4 regions of the Enterobacter sp. JS8-1 genome follow, and region 1 is predicted to be linked to each of the others. Evidence: predicted binding sites of a transcription regulator. Region 1 holds the regulator's gene; each other region holds the start of a gene.
What was found. Region 1 encodes CRP, which controls carbon source genes, mostly activating them, when cyclic AMP is high. Its sites were predicted from a motif close to ATGTGANNNNNNTCACAT; they were not measured.
Positions count from the first base shown of each region.

Region 2: a site for CRP is predicted at 1,575-1,592, ahead of ACOQH0_RS08190 (maltoporin). Genes of this name have one in related genera too.
Region 3: a site for CRP is predicted at 1,427-1,444, ahead of ACOQH0_RS11215 (iron-containing alcohol dehydrogenase). Genes of this name have one in related genera too.
Region 4: a site for CRP is predicted at 1,656-1,673, ahead of hpt (hypoxanthine phosphoribosyltransferase). Genes of this name have one in related genera too.

Region 1 is NZ_CP185805.1:4,417,965-4,421,081, forward strand. Features, by position in the region: gene ACOQH0_RS21165 (phosphoribulokinase) at 1-748, shown strand, start outside; gene ACOQH0_RS21170 (OsmC family protein) at 815-1,219, opposite strand; gene crp (cAMP-activated global transcriptional regulator CRP) at 1,531-2,163, shown strand; gene ACOQH0_RS21180 (YccS/YhfK family putative transporter) at 2,221-3,117, shown strand, end outside.
Region 2 is NZ_CP185805.1:1,751,040-1,754,156, forward strand. Features, by position in the region: gene ACOQH0_RS08185 (glucose PTS transporter subunit EIIB) at 1-114, shown strand, start outside; gene ACOQH0_RS08190 (maltoporin) at 219-1,484, opposite strand; gene ACOQH0_RS08195 (LacI family DNA-binding transcriptional regulator) at 1,754-2,830, shown strand; gene ACOQH0_RS08200 (magnesium transporter) at 2,873-3,117, opposite strand, start outside.
Region 3 is NZ_CP185805.1:2,364,178-2,367,294, forward strand. Features, by position in the region: gene ACOQH0_RS11210 (dihydrodipicolinate synthase family protein) at 1-164, opposite strand, end outside; gene ACOQH0_RS11215 (iron-containing alcohol dehydrogenase) at 182-1,327, opposite strand; gene dtnK (D-threonate kinase) at 1,501-2,718, shown strand; gene ACOQH0_RS11225 (D-threonate 4-phosphate dehydrogenase) at 2,711-3,117, shown strand, end outside.
Region 4 is NZ_CP185805.1:808,534-811,650, forward strand. Features, by position in the region: gene ACOQH0_RS03850 (glucose/quinate/shikimate family membrane-bound PQQ-dependent dehydrogenase) at 1-1,593, opposite strand, end outside; gene hpt (hypoxanthine phosphoribosyltransferase) at 1,802-2,338, shown strand; gene can (carbonate dehydratase) at 2,439-3,101, opposite strand.

The DNA.
Region 1 (3,117 bases):
CGATAGCTTTCACCGCTATACGCGCCCGGAAATGGACATGGCCATCCGCAAGGCGCGCGATCTGGGCAAACACATCAGCTATTTCGGGCCGGAAGCCAACGATTTCAGCCTGCTGGAACAAACCTTCCGCGAATACGGGCAGAGCGGGACCGGGCAGTCCCGCAAATACCTGCACACCTACGACGAAGCGGTTCCCTGGAATCAGGTGCCGGGGACGTTCACCCCGTGGCAGCCGCTGCCGGAGCCGACCGACGTGCTGTTTTACGAAGGGCTACACGGCGGCGTGGTCACGCCTCAACACGACGTCGCGCGTCACGTGGATCTGCTGGTCGGCGTGGTGCCGATTGTTAACCTTGAATGGATCCAGAAGCTGACGCGTGACATGAGCGAGCGCGGGCATTCTCGCGAAGCGGTGATGGATTCCGTCGTGCGCTCCATGGAGGATTACATCAACTTCCTGACGCCGCAGTTCTCCCGCACCCACATCAACTTCCAGCGCGTGCCGACGGTGGATACCTCCAACCCGTTTGCGGCCAAAACGATCCCGTCGCTGGATGAGAGCTTTGTCGTCATCCATTTCCGCAATCTCGAAGGCATTGATTACCCCTGGCTGCTGGCGATGCTGCAGGGCTCGTTTATTTCGCACATGAATACGTTGGTGGTGCCGGGCGGAAAAATGGGGCTGGCGATGGAGTTAATTATGACGCCGCTGGTCCAGCGGCTGATGGAAGGGAAGCAGATCGCGTAAACATGTTCCCTCTCCCTGTGGGAGAGGGTTAGGGTGAGGGCATCAACACGCACGATGCCCCAATAATTAAGCCTCGATCACTTCATACGAATGCGTGATTTTTACCGCTTTCTCCAGCATTAACGCCACAGAGCAATATTTCTCCGCAGAAAGGTCTACGGCGCGTGATACTGCGGCATCTTTCAGTTCTTTACCGGTCACGATAAAGTGCAGATTAATGTGCGTGAACAGGCGTGGCGCCTCTTCGCGACGTTCGGAAGTAAGCTTCACTTCGCAATCGGTCACATCATGGCGACCTTTTTGCAAAATCGACACCACGTCAATTGCACTGCATCCGCCCGCCGCCATCAGCACCATCTCCATCGGGCTTGGGGCTTTGTCGCCGGAGTTACCGTCCATCAAAATCTGATGTCCAGAAGCGGATTCGCCCAGGAACGTTAAACCTTCAACCCATTTGACACGCGCTTGCATATTCATTAACTCCAACGTTGCATTTTTGGTGACAGATTACGCGTGCATTACATTTCTCGCAACGGAAGGCGACCTGCATCATGCTGAAGCGAGACACCAGGAGACACGCGGCAAAAGCTATGCTAAAACACTCTGGATGCTACAGTAATACATTGACGTTACACATGTATGCAGAGGACATCAAACTTTACTGGCTGCGAAACGTTACGACAGCCGACTTCCCAGGGTATGGGTAAGAATTCGATTGCAACCCCAGAGTCCGGATGCATCTTATGACTCTGGTGACAGCTTATAACAGAGGATAACAGCGCATGGTGCTTGGCAAACCGCAAACAGACCCGACTCTCGAATGGTTCTTGTCTCATTGCCACATTCATAAGTACCCATCGAAGAGCACGCTGATTCACCAGGGTGAAAAAGCGGAAACGTTGTATTACATCGTTAAAGGCTCGGTGGCAGTGCTGATCAAAGATGAAGAAGGGAAAGAGATGATCCTTTCTTATCTGAACCAGGGCGATTTCATCGGTGAACTGGGCCTGTTTGAAGAGGGCCAGGAACGTAGCGCCTGGGTTCGTGCAAAGACAGCATGTGAAGTGGCTGAAATTTCTTACAAGAAATTCCGTCAGCTGATTCAGGTTAATCCTGACATCCTGATGCGTCTTTCTTCCCAGATGGCGCGCCGTCTGCAGGTGACGTCTGAGAAAGTGGGTAACCTCGCCTTCCTGGACGTAACCGGCCGTATCGCGCAGACCCTGCTGAACCTGGCAAAACAGCCAGACGCCATGACCCACCCTGACGGCATGCAAATTAAAATTACCCGCCAGGAAATTGGTCAGATCGTCGGTTGCTCCCGTGAAACAGTGGGTCGTATCCTGAAAATGCTGGAAGACCAGAACCTGATCTCCGCCCACGGTAAAACCATCGTGGTTTACGGAACGCGTTAATTCCGCTCAAACGGCGTGCCATCGCAAGGTGTCACGCCGTTTTTGTCTCTACTCCTCATGTGGCGCAGGCTGATCTATCACCCGGAAGTTAACTACGCACTGCGACAAACGCTGGTGTTGTGCCTTCCTGTGGCCGTGGGCCTGATCCTCGGACACCTCCAGCAAGGTCTGCTGTTTTCCCTCGTGCCCGCCTGCTGCAACATTGCCGGTCTGGACACGCCGCATAAGCGCTTTTTCAAACGCCTGATTATCGGTGGCTGTCTGTTTGCTGGCTGTAGTCTCGCCGTACAGCTCCTGCTTGCCCGTGATATCCCTCTGCCCCTGATCCTGACCGTGCTGGCGATGACGCTTGGCGTGACGGCGGAAATCAGTTCGCTGCACGCGCGCCTGCTGCCCGCCTCGCTGATTGCGGCTATCTTCACCCTGAGCCTCGCCGGGAATATGCCGGTGTGGGAGCCGCTGCTGATCTACGCCCTTGGCACGCTCTGGTACGGGGTGTTTAACTGGTTCTGGTTTTGGCTCTGGCGGGAACAGCCGCTGCGTGAATCCCTGAGCCTGCTCTATGTGCAGCTTGCGGATTACTGTGAAGCCAAATACACCCTGCTCACCCAACATACCGACCCGGAGAAATCCCTGCCGCCGCTGCTGACGCGCCAGCAAAAGGTTGTCGACCTGATTAGCCAGTGCTACCAGCAGCTGCACATGCTTGCCGCCAACAAGAACCACGAATACAAACGGCTGCTGCGCACTTTCCAGGTGGGGCTGGACCTGCAGGAGCATATCTCCGTTAGCCTTCACCACCCGCAGGAGGTACAAAAGCTGGTAGAGCGCAGCCATGCAGAAGCAGTGATCCGCTGGAACGCCCAGACCGTCGCCGCGCGGCTTAGGGTACTGGCTGACGATATTCTCTATCACCGCTACCCCACGCGTTTTAACATGGATAAACAGCTCGGC
Region 2 (3,117 bases), 2.2 Mb from region 1:
TTACAGAATGAGGGGGCGCTGGGGGTGATTATTATCGGTCAGCAGGTGCACGCTATATTCGGTAGGCAGTCTGATACATTACGGAAATTATTAGACGAACATTTTAATCAGTAAATATAAAAAAGGGATAGCCAAAGTAATGGCTATCCCAAAGCAGTAAAATAGACTGCAGGTTGCTGGAGATACGATAACGATTAACGCAAATTATGAATTAAGACTTACCACCAGGCCTCGACCTGCACACCAAAGTTCCAGGTATTGTTGGCCGTGCCATCCTCGAAGGATTGCCCTTTTTCGGAGTCATTCAGATAGGAGGCGAACACGCGCAGTTCAGGACGAGACATAAACTCAGGACCGTCTGCCAGGCCCAGCGCGAGGGTGTACTTCTCGCCGCTCTGCTTGTACTTAGTGCCGTCGGTGTAAGTATCTTCCTGGTAGAATCCGCCCACTTCGCCAATCAGACGCACGTACTCGGTGAACTGATACTGTGCGCGCCCCACCAGCGATACCAGGCGTGATTTGTCCGTATACTGCGTGGTGTCGTCTGCCGAGCCCCATGTCAGGACGTGGTTAAAGGAGAACTTGTCGGTAATCGGAATTAAGCCGGTGTTAATCACGCGGTAGCCGGTGGCGTCGTTCACGTAGTTCCACATGTCGTACCAGCCCCCACCCTGTGACACCATGTTCTGGGCCAGACCTTTATTGGCGTACTGCAGCACCAGCTTGTTATAGCCGCCAAACATATCCTGGCTGATCTCACCGGTGACCATCACGCCGTTATCGGCCTCGTACAGCCCGCCGTACTCTTTCTGCTTGTTGGTCGGGTTTGGCATGGCGTAATCAATACCCACTTCCGTCCACGCGCCCGCCCACGGCTTCCAGCCCGCATAGCGAAGGTCGATGTAGTTGATGTTAACGTCGCTGTCGCCATCCACGCGGTAGTCCACGTCGTTAGCATCGCCGCGGATCCACGCAACGGAGACTGCGCCCGGGCCAAGCGTGTAGTTCTCGATACCCGCACCGGAGCCGGAAATATTCCAGTATTTGGTATCAATGATGTGCAGGTCATGGCGCTGGTAGTAGCGCTTACCGCCCCAAATTACCGCATTGGGATCTCCGGGGATCAGCCCCTTGATCTGCAGGTTAAGCTGGCGCAGGCCGAACTGGGCATCGTCATCTAAGGTGGTTTCATTGTCGTTGGAGCCGTCTGATACCATGCTCACCATGCTGTCGAGATAGAAACTGACGTCGTTCTTTTTGTATACCTCGGAGCCTAGCTCCAGTTCGCCGTAGGTGTCGGCCTCGTTACCCAGACGGCCAATTTTGTTTTTTTGCCACTCCTCCATCCCACCATCCCGTGAGACGCCCACGCCGGAGCGAAGATATCCATGAAAATCAATCGGTACTGAAGACGCTGCAAACAGCGAAGGCGATGCCAGCGCGGCAGCCAACGCAACAGATACAGAGCGGATCGTCGTGTTCATTGTAACCCTCTTATTGTTTTGTAATACGTTCACAAATCCGCTGTCATAAAATGCCTAAACCCGTTGGCTGGCAATTGCACGATCTGAAATGTGTGATTAACTGCAAATAAAATAGACAATTTTGTTACGAGTAATGAGATTAAACACAAATTATGGCATTGTGAGCGTAATACTTTTTGATGGTGTTATGCCCGCAGCGAGAGGGTGGTAAGCGTTTTTTTTCAGCACCCCTGTTACAATCAGCGCATAACAACATAAGGAACCGGACCATGAAGTCGAAAAGCGCAACGTTAGAGGACGTGGCACGCCATGCGGGCGTCTCCTATCAGACCGTGTCCAGGGTACTGAATAAGTCTGCCAATGTATCCGACGCCACGCGCAGCAAGGTGGAGAAATCCATAGAGTTATTGCGGTATGTACCCAACCGACTGGCTCAGCAGCTGGTGGGCAAGCAGAGCCAGACCGTTGGGCTGGTGACCATTTCGCTGGCGCTGCACGCGCCTTCGCAGGTTGCGGCGGCGGTGAAACGCTATGCCAATGTGGAAGGCTACCAGGTACTGATCTCAATGATTGATGAGAACGTCAACCACAGCATCCAGGATTCCATCAACGAGCTGAAATCCCAGCTGGTGAGCAAAGTGATCATCAACGTGCCGCTGGAGGCTGAAGCGGCGCAGAAAATCGCCACCGACAACGATGACATTGTCTGCCTGTTCCTCGACGTGGACCCGTACAGTTCCGTGTTTAACGTTTCGTTTAACCCGGCGGACGGCACCCGCGCCAGCGTCAAATATCTTTACGAACTGGGGCATCGCGACATTGCCCTGCTGGCGGGGCCGACGTCTTCCGTCTCGGCGCAGTTGAGGCTGAAAAGCTGGATCGAGACCCTGAAGGGCTACGGCCTGGAGCCAGCATCGGTCATTCGCGGCAACTGGGATGCGCAAAGCGGTTATTCGGGAGCGTTGCAAATGCTGCGGGAGACGGCGCAGTTTACCGCCGTGCTGGTGGCTAACGATCAGATGGCGCTCGGCGTGCTGAGCGCGTTCCATCAGCAGCAGATTTCAATTCCGGGCGAGAAGTCGGTGATTGGCTACGATGACACCTATGAAAGCTCGTTCTTCTACCCGGCACTGACGACGGTATCGCTGGATTTAGATCTGCAGGGTAAAGAGGCGGTGCGCCGTATTCTCGACAGCGGTGAAGAGAATGCCCAGCGCATGTCCTCGATTTTACCTGCCCGTCTGGTGGTGCGTCAGTCCACCGGGCCAAAAGGGGAGAAGGGGAAAAACCTGCAGGCGCTTGCCCAGCAGTTGCGTGAGATCGCGCATCAGCTCGGCGATGCGTAGCGAAGTGAGCACCTCAATCACGTGAATGAGGTGCTCGCAAGCTTACTCTAGCCCCAGCGTGTACTGGGCAATTTTGAAGTAGATAATCAGCCCGGTCCCGTCAATCAGCGTGGCGATAAACGGCGCGGACACCACGGCAGGGTCGATCCGGCAGCGCTTGAGCACCATCGGGATCACGGACGACACAATCGCGCTCCAGAGCGTGATACACACCAGCGTCAGGCTGACAATAAGCGTGATCTCCAGGCCGATACCCATCATCCAGGCGCGGATACACCCGGCGATAC
Region 3 (3,117 bases), 2.1 Mb from region 1:
TCGCTTAGCACGAAAAACTCGCCGTTGGTCCCACCGCAAAAGATGCCATTACCGGCATCCAGCTGACGCGCGATCTGCCGTGTGAGTCCCGGTAAGTTCAGGTCGCCGTCCGCGTCAAAGGGGGTGACGATAGCCGTCAGTACGCCCTTTATGGTGTTACGCATTTCTCACTCCTTCGATATTAATGTTGGGGAAACAGTGTCCGATAGATTGCCTGCACCTCGTCACGGTCTGGCTGACAGGGGGCATTATTCATTAAGCGTTTAACGTTAAGCGCGGCCTCACTGAGGGAAGCAATGTCTTCTCGCGGTACGCCCAGCGTCTCAAGGTTATCCGGCAGGTTGAGGCGGCGAACCAGCGCCGCAAAGTACGTCACCAGCGCGTGGGATTTGTCCTCGTCCGACAGGGTGGTATCCGCGCCGGGCACGAGATCCCAGACCTGAGCAAACTTTGTCACCGCATGGGGGCGCACTACGCGCATGCACGGTGCCAGCAGAATGGCGTTAGCCACGCCGTGCGGCAGGTGATATTTCCCCCCGAGAGGATAGGAAAGGGCGTGAACCAGGTGCGTGCCTGCATGCGCAATGGCAACCCCGCCGTAGTAAGACGCCCACAGCATCTCCAGTTTCGCCAGCAGATTACCCGGTTCGGCGCAGGCTGTTTCAATGTTGTTCAGCAGCTTAGACAGTCCCGTCAGCGCGGCGTTATCGCTGACCGGGTTGGCAACCGTTGACGTGAAACACTCAATCAGGTGGCACAACGCATCAATACCCGTCGACGAGGCGATGTGCGCGGGCATGCTGGTAGTGAGTTCAGGCAGGAGCGCAACGTAATCCGGCAGCAGCACGGGGGAGATGATCCCCACTTTCGTATTCTGTTCCGGTATCGCCAGAATTGCGTTTGGCGTGGCTTCGGAGCCAGTACCGGCCGTAGCGGGGATCAGCAAGGAGGAAATCCGCGCTGCGGGTTTTGTCCCGGCCAGCAGAGTATCCAGCCCCGGGGACTGAGGATGACACAGTACGGAGAGTAACTTTGCGACGTCCAGCACGCTGCCGCCCCCAATCCCCACGATCAAATCGAACTTGCAAGACGTTAACCCGCCGAGCACCTGGCTGACATCGTGGTGCGAAGGTTCCTGAGGCACGTTATCAATAATTGTGATGCTGCGATTGTCCTCTTCAAGAAGGAGCCGGATCTGCTTTGCTGCCTCCAGACGTGAAATATTGCCGTCTGTGACCAGCAAAATGTGTGCTTTACCGTTAAGCAGCGGTCTGATGGCGGGAATAGCGCCAGCGCCGCTGATAATTGTGCTGTTGATGGTTACCACATTCTTCTCCTGTCCAGGTGGTCATGATTGATTTCGCTCAAATGAGATCAGTCATGGTCATCGTGTGGCTAAATTTATAATTTATTCGCAAACTGATTAACTTGATCTTGCTCACATATAATCAATCATGATTGAATATAATCATTAACAGGATGAGCGGACCCGGAGTGGGGATGAAAAAAAACAATCTATACAGAGAGGTGGTGGTCGTCGCAGATGACTTTACCGGCGCAAACGATGCGGGCGTGAGCCTGGCGCTTCGCGGGAAAAAGGTCTGCGTGGCGTTCCAGACAGTTTCTACTGAACCCACTGATGCGCTGGTTATCAATACCGAATCACGGGCGCTTGGGGCATCAGAGGCGGCTGAAAAAATTGCGCGCCTCGGGGCGGATGTCGTGAACGCGCGGTGGCTGATTAAGAAGGTTGATTCCACGCTGCGCGGGAACGTGGGCGCTGAAACCGCAGCCCTTCAGGCTCTAAGCGGTAAACGGCAGATCGTCATTGCGCCAGCGTATCCCGCAGCCGGGCGCATTACGCGGCACGGCCAGTGTCTGGTGGACGGTATCCCGGTAAATGAAACCGAATTTGCCAGCGACCCGAAAACGCCGGTGCCTTCTGCTGACATTGTTGATCTCTTCTTCGGACTGGCGGGCAAATCCGTGACCGTACACGACCTGGAAACTGCGCTGGCGCAAGGGGATGGCGTGCTGATTGTGGATGCAGAGACGGAGGGTGAGCTGGATGCCGTTATTGCCGCCGCGCTGACCTGCGAGCAGACGCCGCTGCTGGTGGGATCGGCCGGGTTGTGCGATGCGCTGGCGCGTCATTTTGCACCGGTCCGGCGCAAACAGCTGCTGGCCGTCGTTGGCTCGATGAGTGAAATCGCGCAGCGTCAGATTGCGTTTGCGCTTAACGCACCTGGCGTGTCGCGGGTGTTCATTGATGTTAACGACATGCTTAACGGCACAACGGCAGACGCATTCATCCGAATAATTCAGGCGCTTCAGGCGGGTCATCACTGCATTGTGCAGACCTGTTCGGATCGGGAGTCCCGACATCGCGTTGAGGATATTTGCAGCCAACATCGAATGACCCGCGCGGCGCTGGGTGAAAAGATTTGTACTTATCTGGGAACGCTGACCCGCGAAGTGCTGGAAAAGCAGGCACCGGATGCGCTGTACGTTTCAGGTGGCGATGTGGCGATGGCCGTTGCCAGCGCGCTTGAGGCACAAGGTTTTGAGATTACGGGACGCATTGCACAGTGCGTACCTTACGGCAGATTTTTGGGTTGTGCCTGGCATCGGCCGGTGATGACCAAAGCAGGGGGCTTCGGAAAGGAAGAGACGCTGCGTGAGGTTTTGCATTTTATCGAGGAGAGAATGAGTGACTAATATTATTGCTGTAACCATGGGTGACCCGGCGGGTATTGGCCCGGAAATTATTATCAAATCCCTTACTGACGGCGAGTTATCGGGTTCACCTGTTGTCGTGGTGGGCTGCGCCCGTACGCTACAGCGGGTGCTTAAGCAAGGGATTACCGCGCAAGCCGATATGCGTGTGATTGAGAAAGTCAGCGATGCGCAGTTCGCGCCCGGTGTGATTAACGTGCTGGACGAACCGCTGGCGGATCCTGATGGGTTAAAGCCGGGGGTTGTTCAGGCTCAGGCCGGGGATCTGGCTTATCGCTGTGTGAAGCGAGCCACCGAACTGGCGATGGCGGGTGAGGTAAAGGCAATTGCAACAGCGCCACTCAATAAAGAGGCTCTGCATCTGGCCGGACATCACTATCC
Region 4 (3,117 bases), 1.3 Mb from region 1:
CGGCTGGGTTTTGCTGACGTAGTCGCCTTTTGCGGCACCCTGCGGAACCGGTTTTTCCGGTGCAGGCACAACCAGCTTACCGTTGCTGCGATCCAGGACGAAGATATTGCCCGTCTTGGCTGGGGCGTAAATCACCGGAACGGTTTTACCATCGACGGTAATGTCTGCCAGCGTCGGCTGGGACGGCATATCCATATCCCACAGATCGTGGTGAACGGTCTGATAGCTCCACGCCAGTTTACCGGTCGTTGCGTTCAGCGCCACGATAGCGCTCGCGTAACGTTCCTGCTCCGGCGTGCGGTTACCGCCCCAGATATCTGGCGTGGTGACGCCCATCGGCAGGTAGACCAGGTCCAGCTTCGCGTCATACGCCGCCGGGGCCCAGGAGTTTGGCGAGTTAAAAGTAAAGGTGTGCTCGTCCGACGGGATCGCGTTGGGATCTTTCGCGCCCGGGTCGAAGGCCCACAGCAGTTTACCGGTGTTTACGTCAAAACCGCGGATGACGCCGGAGGTTTCACGCGTAGAGAAGTTATCCGTTACCGAACCGGCAATCACGATGGTTTTATCGGTGATGATTGGCGGTGAAGTTGGCTCATACAGACCCGGGGTGGTGTCCGGCATGTTGGTCTGCAGGTTCAGGATGCCTTTGTTGGCGAAGGTTTCGCACAGCTTGCCCGTTTCGGCGTTAATCGCGAACAGACGGCCATCGTTCACCGGCAGCATAATGCGGCGAGGACAGTCGGCAATGACTTCCGGGCTGGCATTATCGGCACGCGCTTCGTGGTAAGAGACGCCACGACAGGTGATGTGCTGGAACGACGGGTTAGAGTTCAGCTGTGGATCGAAGTGCCATTTCTCTTTACCTGTGGCCGCGTCGAGCGCGAACAGACGCTGGTGCGCCGTACACAGGTAGAGCATGTTGCCCACTTTGATCGGGGTGACTTCGTTGGTCAGTTCACCCGGATCGTTCGGCATCTTCAGGTCACCGGTACGGAATACCCAGGCTTCCTTCAGGTTCTTCACGTTGTCCGCGTTGATCTGCTTCAGCGGAGAGTAGCGTTGACCTTCCTGGTTACGACCGTACGCAGGCCAGTCACCGTCAGCGACCTGCGAGATAGCAGCCGCAGGCGTGGATTCCGCGTTCAGCGTACCGTTGATCTCCTGTGGGTCATTAAAACCGGCCCAGGTCAGAATGCCGCCAGTAATCAGCAGGGCAACAACCAGGCCCGCTACAGCACCGCTTGAAGGCACAATCAGGCGACGCCAGACGAACGGCAGGATCAGCCAGATACCAAAGAAGACCAGGATGTCGCTGCGCGGCGTCAGTGCCCAGAAGTCGAACCCGACTTCCCAGACGCCCCAGATCATGGTGGCAAGGAGGAGTGCGGCATACAGCCACAGTGCGGATTGTTTTCTACGCAACAGCAGGATGGTTACGGCAACCATAACCAGACCCGCAATCGGGTAGTACCAGGAGCCGCCTAAAGCGACCAGCCAGACGCCACCGATTAACAGATACAGCGCGCAGAAGGCTGCGAACGCGGCTGTTAATGTCACCAGTAGACGCGGCTGTTTAGAGTGTGTTTCAGCCATAGAAAGTGTACTCGTCAGTTTTTGTTAATAATTTGCTAGCAACTAATTATAGGTATTAACAAGTGTGATCGGAATCACAATATTTGCTTTTTGTAACTCATACGCCAGGGTTATCCATTTGCTGGTATAATGGCGGGCTTGCGTATCGATGCCGGAAATACATTCACCTGCATTGAGAGATTTTCATTAAAATCATATGGTTAGTAATATGAAACATACTGTTGAAGTGATGATCCCGGAAGCCGAGATCAAAGCGCGTATCGCCGAACTGGGTCGTCAAATCACCGAACATTACAAGGACAGCGGCAGCGAAATGGTGCTGGTCGGTCTTTTACGTGGCTCTTTCATGTTCATGGCAGACCTGTGCCGTGAAGTGCAGGTGTCCCATGAGGTCGATTTTATGACCGCCTCCAGCTACGGCAGCGGCATGTCCACAACCCGTGATGTGAAAATCCTGAAAGATCTGGATGAAGATATTCGTGGCAAAGATGTGTTGATCGTTGAAGACATTATCGACTCTGGTAACACGCTCTCTAAAGTGCGCGAGATCCTGAGCCTGCGTCAGCCTAAATCGCTGGCGATTTGTACGCTGCTGGATAAGCCAGATCGTCGTGAAGTGCAGGTGCCGGTGGCGTTCGTAGGCTTCTCGATTCCGGACGAATTCGTCGTCGGTTATGGCATTGACTACGCGCAGCGTTATCGCCATCTGCCATATGTCGGAAAAGTCGTGATTCTGGACGAGTAGTTGCGGTTTGTTGCCCGGTGGCGCGCAGCGATCCGGGCCTACGAATGGGCACATGTAGGCCGGGTAAGGCGCAGCCGCCACCCGGCTTTTTAACGTGCACTTATTTATGGTTCACATGCTTAAGCTTGAGGTTGGCAATGCCCGAACGGTAACGCTGCTCCAGCGTTTCGCGGTTGGTGGCGGTCACTTCCAGATTGCGCAGCAGGCCGTCGTGAATGCCGTACGCCCAGCCGTGGATGGAAACCTTCTGCCCACGTTTCCACGCGGACTGCATAATCGTTGAGTGGCCCAGGTTATAGACCTGCTCCATCACGTTCAGCTCGCAAAGGGTATCAAGTCGACGCTCCTGCGGCATTTCACCCAACAGTGAGCTATGTTTGAACCAGATGTCGCGGATGTGCAGCAGCCAGTTATCGATTAACCCCAGCTCTGTATTTTCAACCGCCGCCTGTACGCCACCGCAGCCGTAGTGGCCGCAAATAATGATGTGCTCAACTTCCAGCACGTCAACGGCATACTGAACGACAGAAAGGCAGTTGAGATCGGTATGAATAACAAGGTTGGCTACGTTACGGTGAACAAAAAGTTCGCCAGGTTCGAGACCGGTCAGGCGTTCTGCCGGGACGCGGCTGTCGGAACATCCAATCCATAGAAAGCGTGGGTTTTGCGCTTGCGCCAGCTTCCCGAAAAATCCGGGGTCTTCTTCAACCAGCATCTTTGACCATAGTGCATTGTTGCTGATGAGTGTATCTATGTTATTCATGGACGTTAACGGCCTG